DNA from 2 places in the Phyllobacterium zundukense genome. Region 1 is predicted to be linked to the other one. Evidence: predicted binding sites of a transcription regulator. Region 1 holds the regulator's gene; the other holds the start of a gene.
What was found. Region 1 encodes HrcA, which represses chaperone genes, less so after heat shock. Its sites were predicted from a motif close to GTTAGCACTCNCNNNNNGNGAGTGCTAAC; they were not measured.
Positions count from the first base shown of each region.

Region 2: the regulator HrcA is predicted to act here: its motif matches at 1,501-1,529, upstream of groES (co-chaperone GroES).

Region 1 is NZ_CP017940.1:3,654,326-3,660,891, forward strand. Features, by position in the region: gene BLM14_RS18230 (YraN family protein) at 1-204, opposite strand, end outside; gene rsmI (16S rRNA (cytidine(1402)-2'-O)-methyltransferase) at 217-1,131, opposite strand; gene hemW (radical SAM family heme chaperone HemW) at 1,142-2,305, opposite strand; gene rdgB (RdgB/HAM1 family non-canonical purine NTP pyrophosphatase) at 2,292-2,948, opposite strand; gene BLM14_RS18250 (VOC family protein) at 2,945-3,352, opposite strand; gene rph (ribonuclease PH) at 3,365-4,081, opposite strand; gene hrcA (heat-inducible transcriptional repressor HrcA) at 4,218-5,288, shown strand; gene grpE (nucleotide exchange factor GrpE) at 5,391-6,104, shown strand; gene BLM14_RS18270 (trimeric intracellular cation channel family protein) at 6,218-6,566, shown strand, end outside.
Region 2 is NZ_CP017940.1:2,833,794-2,840,359, reverse strand. Features, by position in the region: gene groL (chaperonin GroEL) at 1-1,080, opposite strand, end outside; gene groES (co-chaperone GroES) at 1,144-1,440, opposite strand; gene BLM14_RS14200 (winged helix-turn-helix transcriptional regulator) at 1,685-2,044, opposite strand; gene BLM14_RS14195 (zinc-binding alcohol dehydrogenase family protein) at 2,148-3,170, shown strand; gene BLM14_RS14190 (hypothetical protein) at 3,235-3,762, opposite strand; gene BLM14_RS14185 (hypothetical protein) at 3,885-4,484, opposite strand; gene BLM14_RS14175 (hypothetical protein) at 4,922-5,332, opposite strand; gene BLM14_RS14170 (ArsR/SmtB family transcription factor) at 5,689-5,994, opposite strand; gene BLM14_RS14165 (cation diffusion facilitator family transporter) at 6,000-6,566, opposite strand, start outside.

The DNA.
Region 1 (6,566 bases):
CGCCTGTTCAAGCGTTGCCCACGCCTTCACCTCGACGATGAGTACGGTGTTGCCGCGTCTTGCGATCAGGTCGATTTCACCGAGTTTCGTCCGATAGCGGCGATCAACGATGCGGTAGCCCTTCAGCATGAGAGCGAGGGCAGCAAGGCGTTCGGCGGAATGGCCGCGACGGTAAGCCTTGTGACGCTTGCCCAATTCGCTCATTTCCCGCGGATCCTATTTCAATGCCAAAAGCCGTTGATAGAGTTCTCCCTTGGCCCGACCGGTCATGCGCGAGGCTTCGCCCGCTGCCTTGGCCGGTGACATTTCGAGGACGAGCGCGCGCAGGAGCGCATCGATATCGTCATCGGAGCGTGGCACATTCTCATCCTCTTGTGGTGGACCAATCACCAGCACCACTTCGCCGCGAATGCGGTCTTCGCCATCGAATTCCGCTGCAAGGTCCTTCAGTGACAAGGTGACGACGGTCTCGTAGGTCTTTGTCAGTTCGCGGCACAGCGAGGCCTGCCGTTGCGGGCCGAAGACCTCGACCATATCGGCCAGTGTGGTTGCAGCGCGGTTTGGCGATTCGAAGAACACCAGCGCCGCATCAAGAGATTTCAGCTGCTCGAGCTTCGCGCGGCGCTGCCCCCGTTTCGACGATAGGAAGCCGGCAAAATAAAATGAATCCTTGAACAATCCTGACGCAGTAAGGGCCGCCAGAACCGACGATGCACCGGGAATTGGAACGACCCTTATACCCGCCGCCCTGGCTTCCGGTACCAGCCGTCCGCCCGGATCGGAAACCAGCGGGGTGCCCGCATCGGAGACCAGCGCGACGCTCTTGCCGGCCAGCAGCGCCTCGATCAGCTTGGGGCCCGCCATGTCGGCATTGTGTTCGTGATAGGCATAGGGACGGCGGGAAATGCCGTAGCGATCGAGCAGGACGCGGCTCACCCGCGTATCCTCGCAGGCGATAATGTCTGCCGCCGCCAGCGTTTCGATGCCGCGTATCGTCATGTCGCCAAGATTGCCGATGGGCGTCGCCACGATGTAGAGCGCCGGCTCCAGCGGGCGGGCGCGATATGAAGCGCTGCCGATCTGATAGCCGCGCTCTTTATCGGTAGATTTTGGCGCTTCTCCCTCGGACAAAACTTTTCCCTTATGCTGCCAGATCGGCGATGACGGCGTTCAGCACAATAGCGCCCTCGGGCGTCGTGCGAATACGGCTATTGCCGATATATTCGATAAGCCCCTGCTCGGCCAAGGAAATCACTTTGCTTTCCTTGACGCTGTGTCCGGTCAGCCGTTCGTAGCGGGCAAGATCGATGCCCTCGACCAGCCGCAACCCCATCAGCAGGAATTCATCGCCTTCCTGCTCGCCGTTCAGAAACTCTTCCTCGACAACCCCGTGGCCGACGGCTTCGACCTTCTGCACCCAGGTTTCGGGATGACGCTCGGTGATGGTCACAGCGCGCGTCCCATTTTCAATGAAGCGCCCATGCGCGCCCGGACCGACACCGACATATTCGCCATAGCGCCAGTAAACCAGATTATGCTGCGACTCCGCGCCGGGCGCCGCGTGATTGGAAATCTCATAGGCTGGAAGGCCGTGCCGCGCGGTCACATCCTGTGTTTCAGCATAAAGCGCTGCCGCATGATCGCCGTCAGGCGTTATCAGTTTGCCCGCCTTCCAGAGATTGTAGAATGGCGTACCTTCCTCGATCGTCAGCTGATAGAGCGACAAATGATCGGCGGCATAGGAAATGGCGCGGGCAAGTTCGTCGCGCCAGGCTTCGATGGTCTGTTCCGGCCGCGCATAGATCAGGTCGAAGGAAAGCCGCGGAAAAATCTCGCGCGCCAGTCCGATCGCAATCAGCGCCTCATCGACGCTGTGCATGCGGCCAAGCCGGCGCAGATCGGGATCGTTCAGCGCCTGCACACCAAGGGAGACGCGGTTCACCCCCGCGGCGCGATAACCGCGAAAGCGGTCTGCCTCGACGCTGGTCGGATTGGCCTCGAGCGTGATCTCGATATCATCCGGCACATGCCAGTTGCGTCCGATTTCATTAAGGATCGACGCCACGGTCTCCGGTTGCATCAATGACGGCGTACCGCCGCCAAGGAAGATGCTGGAAACCGTGCGTTGGCCGGTCCGCTGGCGCATCGTTGCCATTTCACGCGCAAAGGCCGCGGCAAAGCGCGGCTGATCCACCGGTTGATGCCGGACATGCGAATTGAAATCGCAGTAAGGGCATTTGGCCATGCAGAAAGGCCAGTGAACGTAGACGCCGAAGCCGGATTCGCCTTTATCAGGATGGTTCATACGCATCCAGACAGTCTCGGGCAAAATGCTGGAAGGCACGAGCCCGGTGCGACAGCGCATCGGCGTCGCCGGGCTTCCAGCCATGCTTCTGTTCCGCGGTCATTTCACCGAAGGTCGTATCGTAGCCCTGCGGCTTGAACACCGGATCGTAGCCGAAGCCGGCCGTGCCGCGTGGCGGCCAGACGATCTCGCCTTCCACTTCTCCGCGATAATAATTGGCTTCGCCATCGGGCCAGGCCAGGCAGATAACCGAAACGAAACGGCCGCTGCGATCCTCTGGTGCGCTCGCACCCTTTTCCTGCAAAGCTTTCTCGACCTTCTCCATGCCATGGGCGAAGTCGCGCTTGCCATCCGGCAGCTCCGCCCAATTGGCAGTGTAGACGCCGGGATTTCCGCCCAGCGCATCGACGCAGAGGCCTGAATCATCGGAGAGCGCCACAAGACCCGTCGCCTTAGCCGCGGCAAAGGCCTTGATATAGGCGTTCTCCTCGAAGGTAGTGCCGGTCTCGTCCGGTTCAGGCAGGCCGAGATCGCCAGCCGATACGACTTCGAAGCCGAACGGCCCGAGCAGGTCGATCATTTCCTTGATCTTGCCCTGGTTGTGGCTGGCGACCAGCAGCTTACCCTTTTGAAGCGTTCTCATTTCAGATTCCATAATTGTGGTTCGGCAAACTCGATCGAATTTCCCGACGGATCGCGGAAATACAACGAGTGCGCGCCATTCGGCCAGTCGAATTCACTCTCGATGGCGATACCGTTCGCTTCCAGATGGGATTTCCAACCGGCAATTTCAGCCCGCGTCGCGCTAAAACACACATGACCCGGCCCAATTGCACCATGGGACGGTATCGGCAGGCCGCCTTTTGGCCGTTCCTTCAACTTTTCAACGTTGAACAGGATAAGCACGCCTGGGCCGCAACGAAAGAACACCGATTCATTACCGGCGCGCAGGATGACTTCCATCCCGAGCACATCCGCGTAGAACCCCGCAGCCACTTTGACATCGGTCACATAAAGCGCTGTTTCCAATATTCCGGATGGCTGCATGATCGTTGTCTTCTAGCTGACGGCCATTTTCTGCAACGAGACCAGCCGTGTGATGCCGTTGCGGGCAAGCCCCATCAGCGCGAGCAGCTCTTCTTCAGAGAAGGGCTCGCCTTCTGCGGTTCCCTGCACCTCAACGATACCACCCTTGCCAGTCATAACGAAATTGGCATCTGTCTGGGCCGTCGAATCCTCCTGATAGTCGAGATCGATAACCGGCGTGCCATCGGAAATGCCGCAGGAAATGGCTGCGACATGATCCTTCAGAACCTTTTCCACCTTGAGCATCTGGCGTGTTTCCATCCAGCTCAGGCATTCATGCAGGGCCACCCAGCCGCCGGTGATCGCCGCGGTGCGCGTTCCGCCATCAGCCTGGATGACATCGCAGTCGACGGTGATCTGCACTTCGCCGAGCGCCTGCAGGTCAACCACAGCGCGCAGCGAACGGGCGATGAGCCGCTGGATTTCCAGCGTGCGGCCGCCCTGCTTGCCGGAAGAGGCCTCGCGGCGCATGCGATCGCCGGTCGAGCGCGGCAACATGCCATATTCGGCCGTGACCCAGCCCTTGCCAGTATTGCGCATCCAGCCCGGCACTTTTTCCTCGAGGCTGGCGGTGCACAGCACGTGGGTATCGCCGAATTTGACCAGGCACGAGCCCTCGGCATGTTTGGAAACGCCGCGCTCAAAGGAAATGGCGCGCATTTCATCGGGGGCTCGTTTGGAAGGACGCATGGACTAACCTCTTGTTGATATGTTTCCCGGCCTTTTAGCCGTGATCGGTTGATGAAGCAAAGGCTTTGATGATTGTCCGGACAATGCTTATATCTGGCCCTATACTATCCGTCGCAGAAACAAAGCATGAGGTACGATGAACAAGGCTGTTGTCCCGGAAACATTGCAATCGCTTGACCAGCGGTCGCGGGATATTTTCCGGCGGATCGTCGAGAGCTATCTTGGCGATGGCGAGCCGGTTGGATCGCGCAACCTGTCACGCATCCTGCCTGTGTCGCTCTCCCCGGCCACGATCCGCAATGTGATGAGCGATCTCGAACATCTCGGCCTCGTCTACGCCCCGCATGTCTCGGCGGGACGTCTGCCGACACAGCTTGGACTACGCTTCTTTGTCGATGCCTTCATGGAGGTGGGCGATCTCTCTTCCGCCGAGCGCAATTCCATCGAGGCGCAGGTGCGGGCCTCTGGCGAATCCCAGTCCGCGGAAAGCGTGCTGACGCAGGCGAGCCAGATTCTCTCCGGCATGTCGCGGGGTGCCGGGCTGGTTCTCGCCAGCAAGGCGGAAGGTGCGCTCAAGCATATCGAATTCGTGCGCCTCGAGCCGACAAAGGCATTGGCAGTGCTCGTCACCCAGAGCGGCGATATCGAAAACCGCGTGATCGACCTGCCGCTTGGCGTCACGCCATCGCAATTGATCGAGGCATCGAACTTCCTCAACGCGCATATTCAGGGCCGTACCATTACCGAGGCGCGGCAGGAAATCGCGCGGCTCAAGGAAGAAACCCAGCAGGCACTCGACGCCTTGTCGCAGCTTCTGGTCGAACAAGGCCTTGCCATCTGGGGCGGGGCCGGAGGCGGCCAACCAGCGCGATTGATCGTTCGCGGGCGCGGCAATTTGCTCGAATCGGTCAGTGCCGAGGCCGACTTGGAGCGGCTACGCCATCTCTTCGATGATCTCGAAACCAAGGAAGGCACGCTGCAATTGCTCGATCTGGCGGAAGCCGGACCGGGAGTGCGCATCTTCATCGGTTCCGAGAACAAGCTGTTCTCGCTTTCCGGTTCCTCGCTGGTCATTGCCCCCTATCGTGATTCAGAGCAGCGGGTGATTGGCGCGCTCGGCGTCATCGGGCCGACGCGGCTCAATTATGCGCGCATCGTGCCAATGGTGGACTATACGGCCCAGCTTGTGTCACGCCTGCTTCGTTAGAGCGCCGTGTGCGGTGCGATGCTCTACGTCATTTGCACTTGATTTTTATGGTCTAAACCTCGATATCCAGCGCAACTTACGAATAATGAACGGACAGGATACATGGCTGAAGACAAGAAGAATCACGACACACCCGATCACGACCAGCGCGACCTGAAGAATCCGCGCGATCGCGATGCGCTGAAGCGCGCTGCCGATGATTTTCTCAAATCGCGCAAGGCCGAAGAATATGCGATGGCTCAGGATGACGAAATCGAAGCACAGGCCAACAACTGGGCCGAGCTCGACAGGCTGCGCGCCGAGAACGGCGACCTGAAGGACCAGTTGCTGCGGCTTGCGGCTGACATGGAAAACCTGCGCAAGCGCACCGCCCGCGACGTGCACGATGCACGCGCCTATTCGGTCGCCAATTTCGCTCGCGACGTTCTTTCGGTTTCCGACAATCTGAAGCGTGCGCTGGAAGCCATCCCGGCCGATGCACTGGCCAATGGCGATGCGGGTTTCAAGGCGCTTGCCGAAGGCGTCGAGATGACCGAACGTTCGCTGATGACGGCGATGGAACGCCACGGCGTCAAGAAAATCGAACCCCTGGGTCAGAAGTTCGATCCCAACTTCCACCAGGCGATGTTCGAAATTCCGAACGCCGACGTACCGCACAACACCGTGCTGCAGGTTGCCCAGGCAGGCTTCGTCATCGGCGACCGCATGCTGCGTCCGGCGCTTGTCGGCGTTTCCAAGGGCGGTCCCAAGCTTGCAGCAGGTGAAGGTCAACCCGAACCCGGCCCGATCAATCCGCAGGCGGAAAAAGACGCCTAATCCGGTCGGCAGATCGAGTTTGAGAGCCGCATTCCGCCAATGGAATGCGGCTCTTTTCATTTTGGCGGGTGATGCTCTATCGTGCCTTTATTCGGGCGCAGGGGGAATTGCCGATGACCATGATCCAGCTGTTCAACTATGCCGGGATATTCGTCTTTGCGGCAACCGGCGCCCTGGCGGCATCGCGCCGCCAGCTCGACATCATCGCCTTCATCTTTCTCGCGGCGGTAACCGGCATTGGCGGCGGTACCTTGCGCGATCTTATCCTTGGCGTGCCGGTATTCTGGGTTAAGGACCCGGGCAACCTGCTGGTCTGCGCCGCTGCAGCCATCCTCGTCTACTTTTCCGCTAATCTGTTGGAATCGCGCTATCGCGTGCTGCTGTGGCTCGATGCAGTCGGTCTTGCCGCCTACAGCGTCATTGGCGCTGCCAAAAGCCTGGCACTGGGCTTCGATTCGACTA
Region 2 (6,566 bases), 820 kb from region 1:
GTAGTCGGAAGTGGTTTCTTCGATCTGCTGCTTGATCTGGCCAACGCGGGCGTTGATTTCGGCCTTTTTGCCATTACCATCAACGATCGTGGTGTTTTCCTTGGTGATCGACACCTTCTTGGCGCGGCCGAGCATGTCGAGCGTAACGCTTTCGAGCTTGATGCCGAGATCTTCGGAAATAACCTGACCACCAGTGAGGATGGCGATGTCTTCCAGCATGGCCTTGCGGCGATCGCCGAAGCCAGGAGCCTTGACAGCAGCAATCTTCAGGCCGCCGCGCAGCTTGTTGACAACGAGCGTGGCAAGAGCTTCGCCTTCTACGTCTTCAGAGATGATGACGAGCGGCTTGGAGGTCTGAACGACAGCTTCGAGAACCGGCAGAAGGGCCTGGAGGTTCGAAAGCTTCTTCTCGTGGAGAAGGATATAGGCGTCTTCGAGGTCAGCAACCATCTTTTCAGGGTTGGTGACGAAGTATGGCGACAGGTAGCCGCGGTCGAACTGCATGCCTTCGACGACTTCGAGTTCGGTGTCAGCGGTCTTGGCTTCTTCAACGGTGATAACACCTTCGTTGCCGACCTTCTGCATCGCCTTGGCGATCATTTCACCGATTTCGGTCTCGCCATTGGCAGAGATCGTGCCAACCTGGGCAACTTCTTCCGAAGTCTTGATCTTCTTGGCCTTCTTGACGAGGTCCTTGACGACTTCAGCAACAGCCAGATCGATGCCGCGCTTCAGATCCATTGGGTTCATGCCAGCAGCAACAGCCTTGCCGCCTTCCTGAACGATAGCCTGGGCCAGAACGGTGGCAGTCGTGGTGCCGTCGCCGGCAATGTCGTTCGTCTTCGAAGCGACTTCACGCACCATCTGTGCGCCCATGTTTTCGAACTTGTCTTCAAGTTCGATTTCCTTGGCAACGGTCACGCCGTCCTTGGTGATGCGCGGGGCGCCGAAGGACTTGTCGATGACAACGTTACGGCCTTTCGGGCCGAGCGTTACCTTGACAGCGTCTGCAAGGATATTGACACCGCGCAGCATGCGCTCACGCGCGTCGCGGCCGAACTTTACTTCTTTGGAAGCCATTGTATCTCTCCTGGGGTTGAACCCGGTTTGATCTATATGCGTTGATTAAGGGACAGTTGGCGATTAGCCGAGAATGCCCAGAATGTCGGATTCCTTCATGATCAGCAGGTCTTCGCCGCCGATCTTGACTTCCGTACCGGACCACTTGCCGAACAGGATCAGATCGCCTGCCTTGACATCGAGCGGTACGAGCTTGCCGGCTTCGTCACGAGCGCCGGTGCCTACAGCGATTACTTCGCCTTCCTGTGGCTTTTCCTTGGCAGTATCCGGAATGATGATGCCGCCTGCAGTCTTTGCTTCGGATTCGACGCGGCGTACAACGACGCGGTCATGAAGCGGGCGGAACTTGGTCTTGGCCATGGTTAGAACCCTTGATGTTGGTGTCAAAACGATGTCGCGAACAGCTGCGCCATCCGCGTTATTAGCACTCGGTAGTGGTGAGTGCTAACTGCGGCCGGAGATAGTGGGATGACACCGAAGAGTCAAGGGAAAGCTATCAGGAATTTTTCTGCAATGGGCCTGAAGTCCGCACTTGCAAAGCGTGCTTCCGCTAACCATCAAGTAACATATTCGATGAATGTGATAGCTTGATGAAACGAGCAATCTACGCAGCCTCTACGTCGATTTTGTCGATAGTGAGATTGGCGTCACCCCATGCCTTCAAGGCGTTGATAACGGGCTCCAGGCTACGGCCGCGCTCCGAAAGTGAGTACTCGACCTTCGGTGGCACTTCGGCATAGACCTTCCGTATAATGAGCCCATCGGCCTCCAATTCGCGCAACTGGTTGGTCAACATGCGCTGCGTAACGTGTATTAACTTGCGGCGGATTTCGTTAAAGCGCAGCGTTCCTGACATGAGATGGTAGAGGATCACGCCTTTCCACTTGCCATCGATCAGGTTGAGAACGCCTTCCACAGGGCAGCCGGCAGAACAATCAAACGTCTTGTGGCGCACGCGTGGCATGACGGTATCCTTTTTGACACTATATGCAATATATGTGCATTCTTGCACTTGTGTAGCATAGGGCGCATCTGAGCCGGGTTCAACTTATCCTGGAGTAACGATCATGCGCGCCGTCGCCTATTTCGAACCACAGCCCATCACCGCTGAAACGTCGCTGGTCGATATCGACCTGCCAAAGCCTGAGGCAAGGGGCAGGGACCTGTTGGTCGACGTGAAGGCCATATCCGTCAATCCGGTTGATACCAAGATCCGCGCAGGGGTGAAGCCCGAACCAGGAACTTCCAAGGTGCTCGGCTGGGATGCGGCGGGTATCGTGGCTGCAGTGGGTCCAGAGGCAAAATTCTTCAAGCCGGGCGATGAAGTGTTCTATGCCGGTGCAGTCGATCGTCCTGGCACCAACTCGGAATTCCATCTCGTCGATGAGCGGATCGTCGGGAAGAAACCATCATCGCTGGATTTCGGCGCTGCAGCCGCCTTGCCGTTGACATCGATAACGGCGTGGGAAGCATTGTTCGACCGGCTTCACGTCGAAACGCCGGTAGTCGGCGCCGCCAATGCCATTGTCATCATTGGCGGCGCTGGTGGCGTTGGCTCGATCGCTATCCAGCTCGCGCGAAAATTGACAAACCTGACTGTTATCGCCACGGCGTCGCGTCCGGAAACACAGGCTTGGGCTCGCGATCTCGGTGCTCACTACGTCATGGATCATTCGCATCCCATCGCAGCACAGGTCGAAGCGCTCGGCATAGGCGCTCCGGGCCTTGTATTCTCAACCACCAACTCCGACGCGCATCTGGCGGAGATCGCTGCACTGCTGGCGCCACAGGGCCGCTTTGCGCTCATCGACGATCCGAAGGCGCTTGATGTCATGTTGCTGAAGCGCAAAAGCATTTCACTGCATTGGGAATTGATGTTTACGCGGGCGCTGTTCAAGACCGCTGACATGGAAGCTCAACATCGGATTTTGAACAAAGTGTCGGAACTCGTAGACGAAGGCACAATCAAAACGACGCTCGCCGATGATTTCGGCCCGATCAACGCCGCCAATCTCAAGAGGGCACATGCGCTCATCGAAAGTGGCCGGGCCAAGGGGAAGATTGTTCTTTCCGGGTTTTGCGGTGGATAGGACTTGCCGGCAGGCGTCTCGTTTGCCGGCGGTAGTGGACTAGGAGGCTACGGAGCAATCCCATTTATTTCCGCACCTCCAGTGGAAAAGGTTCCTGTTGCCAATAGTCTGTCAGGCCAAGGGTTTCGATCGAGCCCGCCTGCTGTTTGCGCAGAAAATTGACCAGGGCTACCCGGTCCCGTTTCTTCAAGGGTTCGTAATATTTCGGCAAATGTTCCACCCAGCCCTTGGCGATGGCAGCGTCCACCAAGCCAATGGCCTCGTCGAGATTTCCCGTGGCGATGGCAATTTGGGCCATGAGTTTAAAATCGAAGGAAAAGGAATGCGGCGGTGGCTCGTTCGACCGATAGGCCACAAAGTCGTCGATCGTGTTGACACGGCGCAGTTCAGGTAATGTCTCTTCAATTGTATGGCGTAAGCGCTCAACCTCTTCGGGATCAAAAATGTTCCAAGGCCCCCACCCATTATTGTACAGCGAACGTTTGCCATTGGTCGCCCAACTAGAATAACGCAGGAATGTCAGATCGACGACTGCCGCGACGTTGAAGAGATCATCAAATATCGAGTGGCCAAGGCGGATGAAGCGCAGCACGTGCCGTACCGGCCTGACGACCAGGTGGCGACCAATGAGCGTCAGGTCCTTATGACGATCGAGGATTGGCTTAACCAATCGTTCGACATCATCCTGAGTAACAACAGGCAGCAGACTTGCCCTCATCCCTTCTCCACTCCAAAAGGTTCGGGTTCGAAATGTTTGGCCAGTTTGAGCGCCCCGATGGTGCGCGCCTGCTGTTCGCGCAGCAGATAGAGAAAAGCAGTACAATCCCGTTGCTTCAAGGCGTTGTAATATTTGCGTGTCCAGTCCATCTCGCGGCTGGCGATAGCTGGCTCGACGATCGAAAGGGCTTTCTCAAGATCGCCATTGGCAATTGCGATGAGGGCAAGACCGTTTGGACGAAGAGACGAACGATACAGCGATTTCATGCTATTGTTTTGGTAGGTCACGAATTCGTCGATTGTGTTGACACGACGCATTTCCGGAAGTGCTTCTTCAATCATTTGGCGCAGCACCTCAAGCGACGTGGGGTAACGGATATCCCAACTTCCTCGATCTGCAGCAAGCCGCCAGCCACCACTTAGTGGCCAGTGGCCAATATCGAAGAAGGTGAGATTCATGCAGGTGCGAACATCAAAGGCGTATACGTCCGACTCGCGATCAATGCAGATGAAGCGCAGGACATTGCGCACCGGGGTTAACACCAGCATACGTCCGACGAGCGCCAGATCATCATGGCGCTCAAGCAAGGGCATCATTGCCCGTTTCACATCTGGGATTGTTGTCAATAGCCTAACCATGGTTGGATCGGAATGATAAGAATACGATTCACTATTCCGAAATTTTTATGAACAGACTGGCCGATTTCCCTTATCCTGGCTGGGGAAAGCCCGCTTTTTCCGGTTTTCAAATCGTAAACGCAGATGACCCCGTTTCCTACTTTTTCAAGGACGTCCAAGCGGAGTGAATCCTTCAAGCCATATCTTACTCCACCCTCGCGATACCGCTCGTCACCCTCCAATTCCTCAAAATACTTCAAATAAGATCGCTCTGGTATTAGACGTCCGGAGTAATTGTGAAGAATATTCTCCTTCATGATCGTGTGCGCGCGGGTGCCAAAATCGGTGGACGACCGATAATCGGATACTTTCCCTGCCACTCTAACAGCCAGGTTTGCTTCTGTTTGGACTGCTCCTTATAACGGACAGGCAGCCTCCACCTGCTCGCGCAGCAGAGGCACCACGACCACCTTCAGCCTCGGACCCTGTCCGGGCTCTGAACGCAACTGGAATTCATGAGGTGTGAAGTGCAGCGCCGGAACGACATTGCGTGGCTTCTTCTCCAGCAACCAATTGTAGCGATCACTGGCTTCGTCCGCGGTTCCACTGAACGAAGAATTGAGCGGATCGCTTTGAAGCAGTTGGCGGAGCGTTTCGGCTCCGGCGAGGAGACCGGATTGTGCCCTGCCCATACCGGAATTAGGTGCGGAGGAGATCGCCGGTCCCGTTGCAGCGGCAACCGATCTGGTGGCATTGGCAACTCGTTGCCTGGTGTGGATGTGGCTGGTGTGGCGAGTGCGTATGAGCGCCCACCCGTATTCGTCCATTGCCCGCCGTCGTCATTTCCGGCTGGCACGCGTGGCTGGTTAGGATCGAAATTGTACTTGCGGGTGAAGGCCTGCTCCATCAGCCGCAACCGGGAACGGTCACAATCGAGCCCAAGTTCGGCCTTGCGGATTTCTATCCGGGGATGCGTGTTGGCGGGTGCTGCACGCATGCGATCCAGGCGCAGTTTCTGTGCGGCGATCCTTGCTTTGAGGCTGAGAACTTCGGCGAGATGTTCGAAAAAAAGGTCCATGAAATAATTCCTTTAAAAAAGGAAATTATTCCTATTAAATCTCGCGCCGGTCAATTAGCAATTGGTCGTATAAAGGCTCTGATCGTCACCGCTTCCTACCTGGGGTTAGGCCTCGTCAGCTTCCTCGCAGACATGGTGTGCCATATCGACAAGCATGTCGCTGACGTGTTTGTCGGCAAGCTCATAGAAAATCTGCTTGGCCAGCCGGTTGCCGCGCACCAGGCGTGCGCCGCGCAACAACCGCAGGTGATGGCTGACCAGCGATTGCGACAGGTCAAGGCTTGCTGCGATGTCGCCCACGGATCTTGGCGCCTCCAGGCAAAAGAACAGGATGCGCAAACGGGTCGAATCGCCAAGCAGCCGGAATGTCTCGGCGAGGATCGTCGTCTCCGGCTGCGAGGGAAGGGCCACCTTGCTCAATGCTTGTGGCCCTCGTGATTGTGGGCGTGAACACCGTGATCGTGGTCGCTGTGATCATGGTCCCCGTGGTCGTGGCTGTGCTCATGCTCGCCGTTGGAGTTCGTACCAAGACAGCAGTCGTCAGTGGCCATATCGGGCCAATCGATGGCGATCGTCGAATGCTCGATGTCGAATTTTTTCGCAAGTTCGGCCTGGACCGCCTTAACCAGAAGACGGGGGTCGGCATCGGCCTGTGGCAGCACATGCAATGTGGCGAGCGCCCTGCCTGACGTGATCATCCAGACGTGTACATGCCGCACATTGGCGATGCCAGGAATGGTCGTCTGCAAATGCTGTTCAATTTCTTCCGGCGAAGCATTTGCCGGTGCGCCTTCGAGAAGGATGTGCATCGAATTTCGCAGAAGAGCCCAGGCACTGCGCAGGATCAGCAGGCAAACGAACACCGACAGGATCGGATCGATGGGCGTCCAGCCGGTGTAGTAGATGACGATCGCGGCTATGATCGTGCCAACCGAACCGAGCAGGTCGCCCAGAACATGCAGCACGGCGCCCTTGATGTTGAC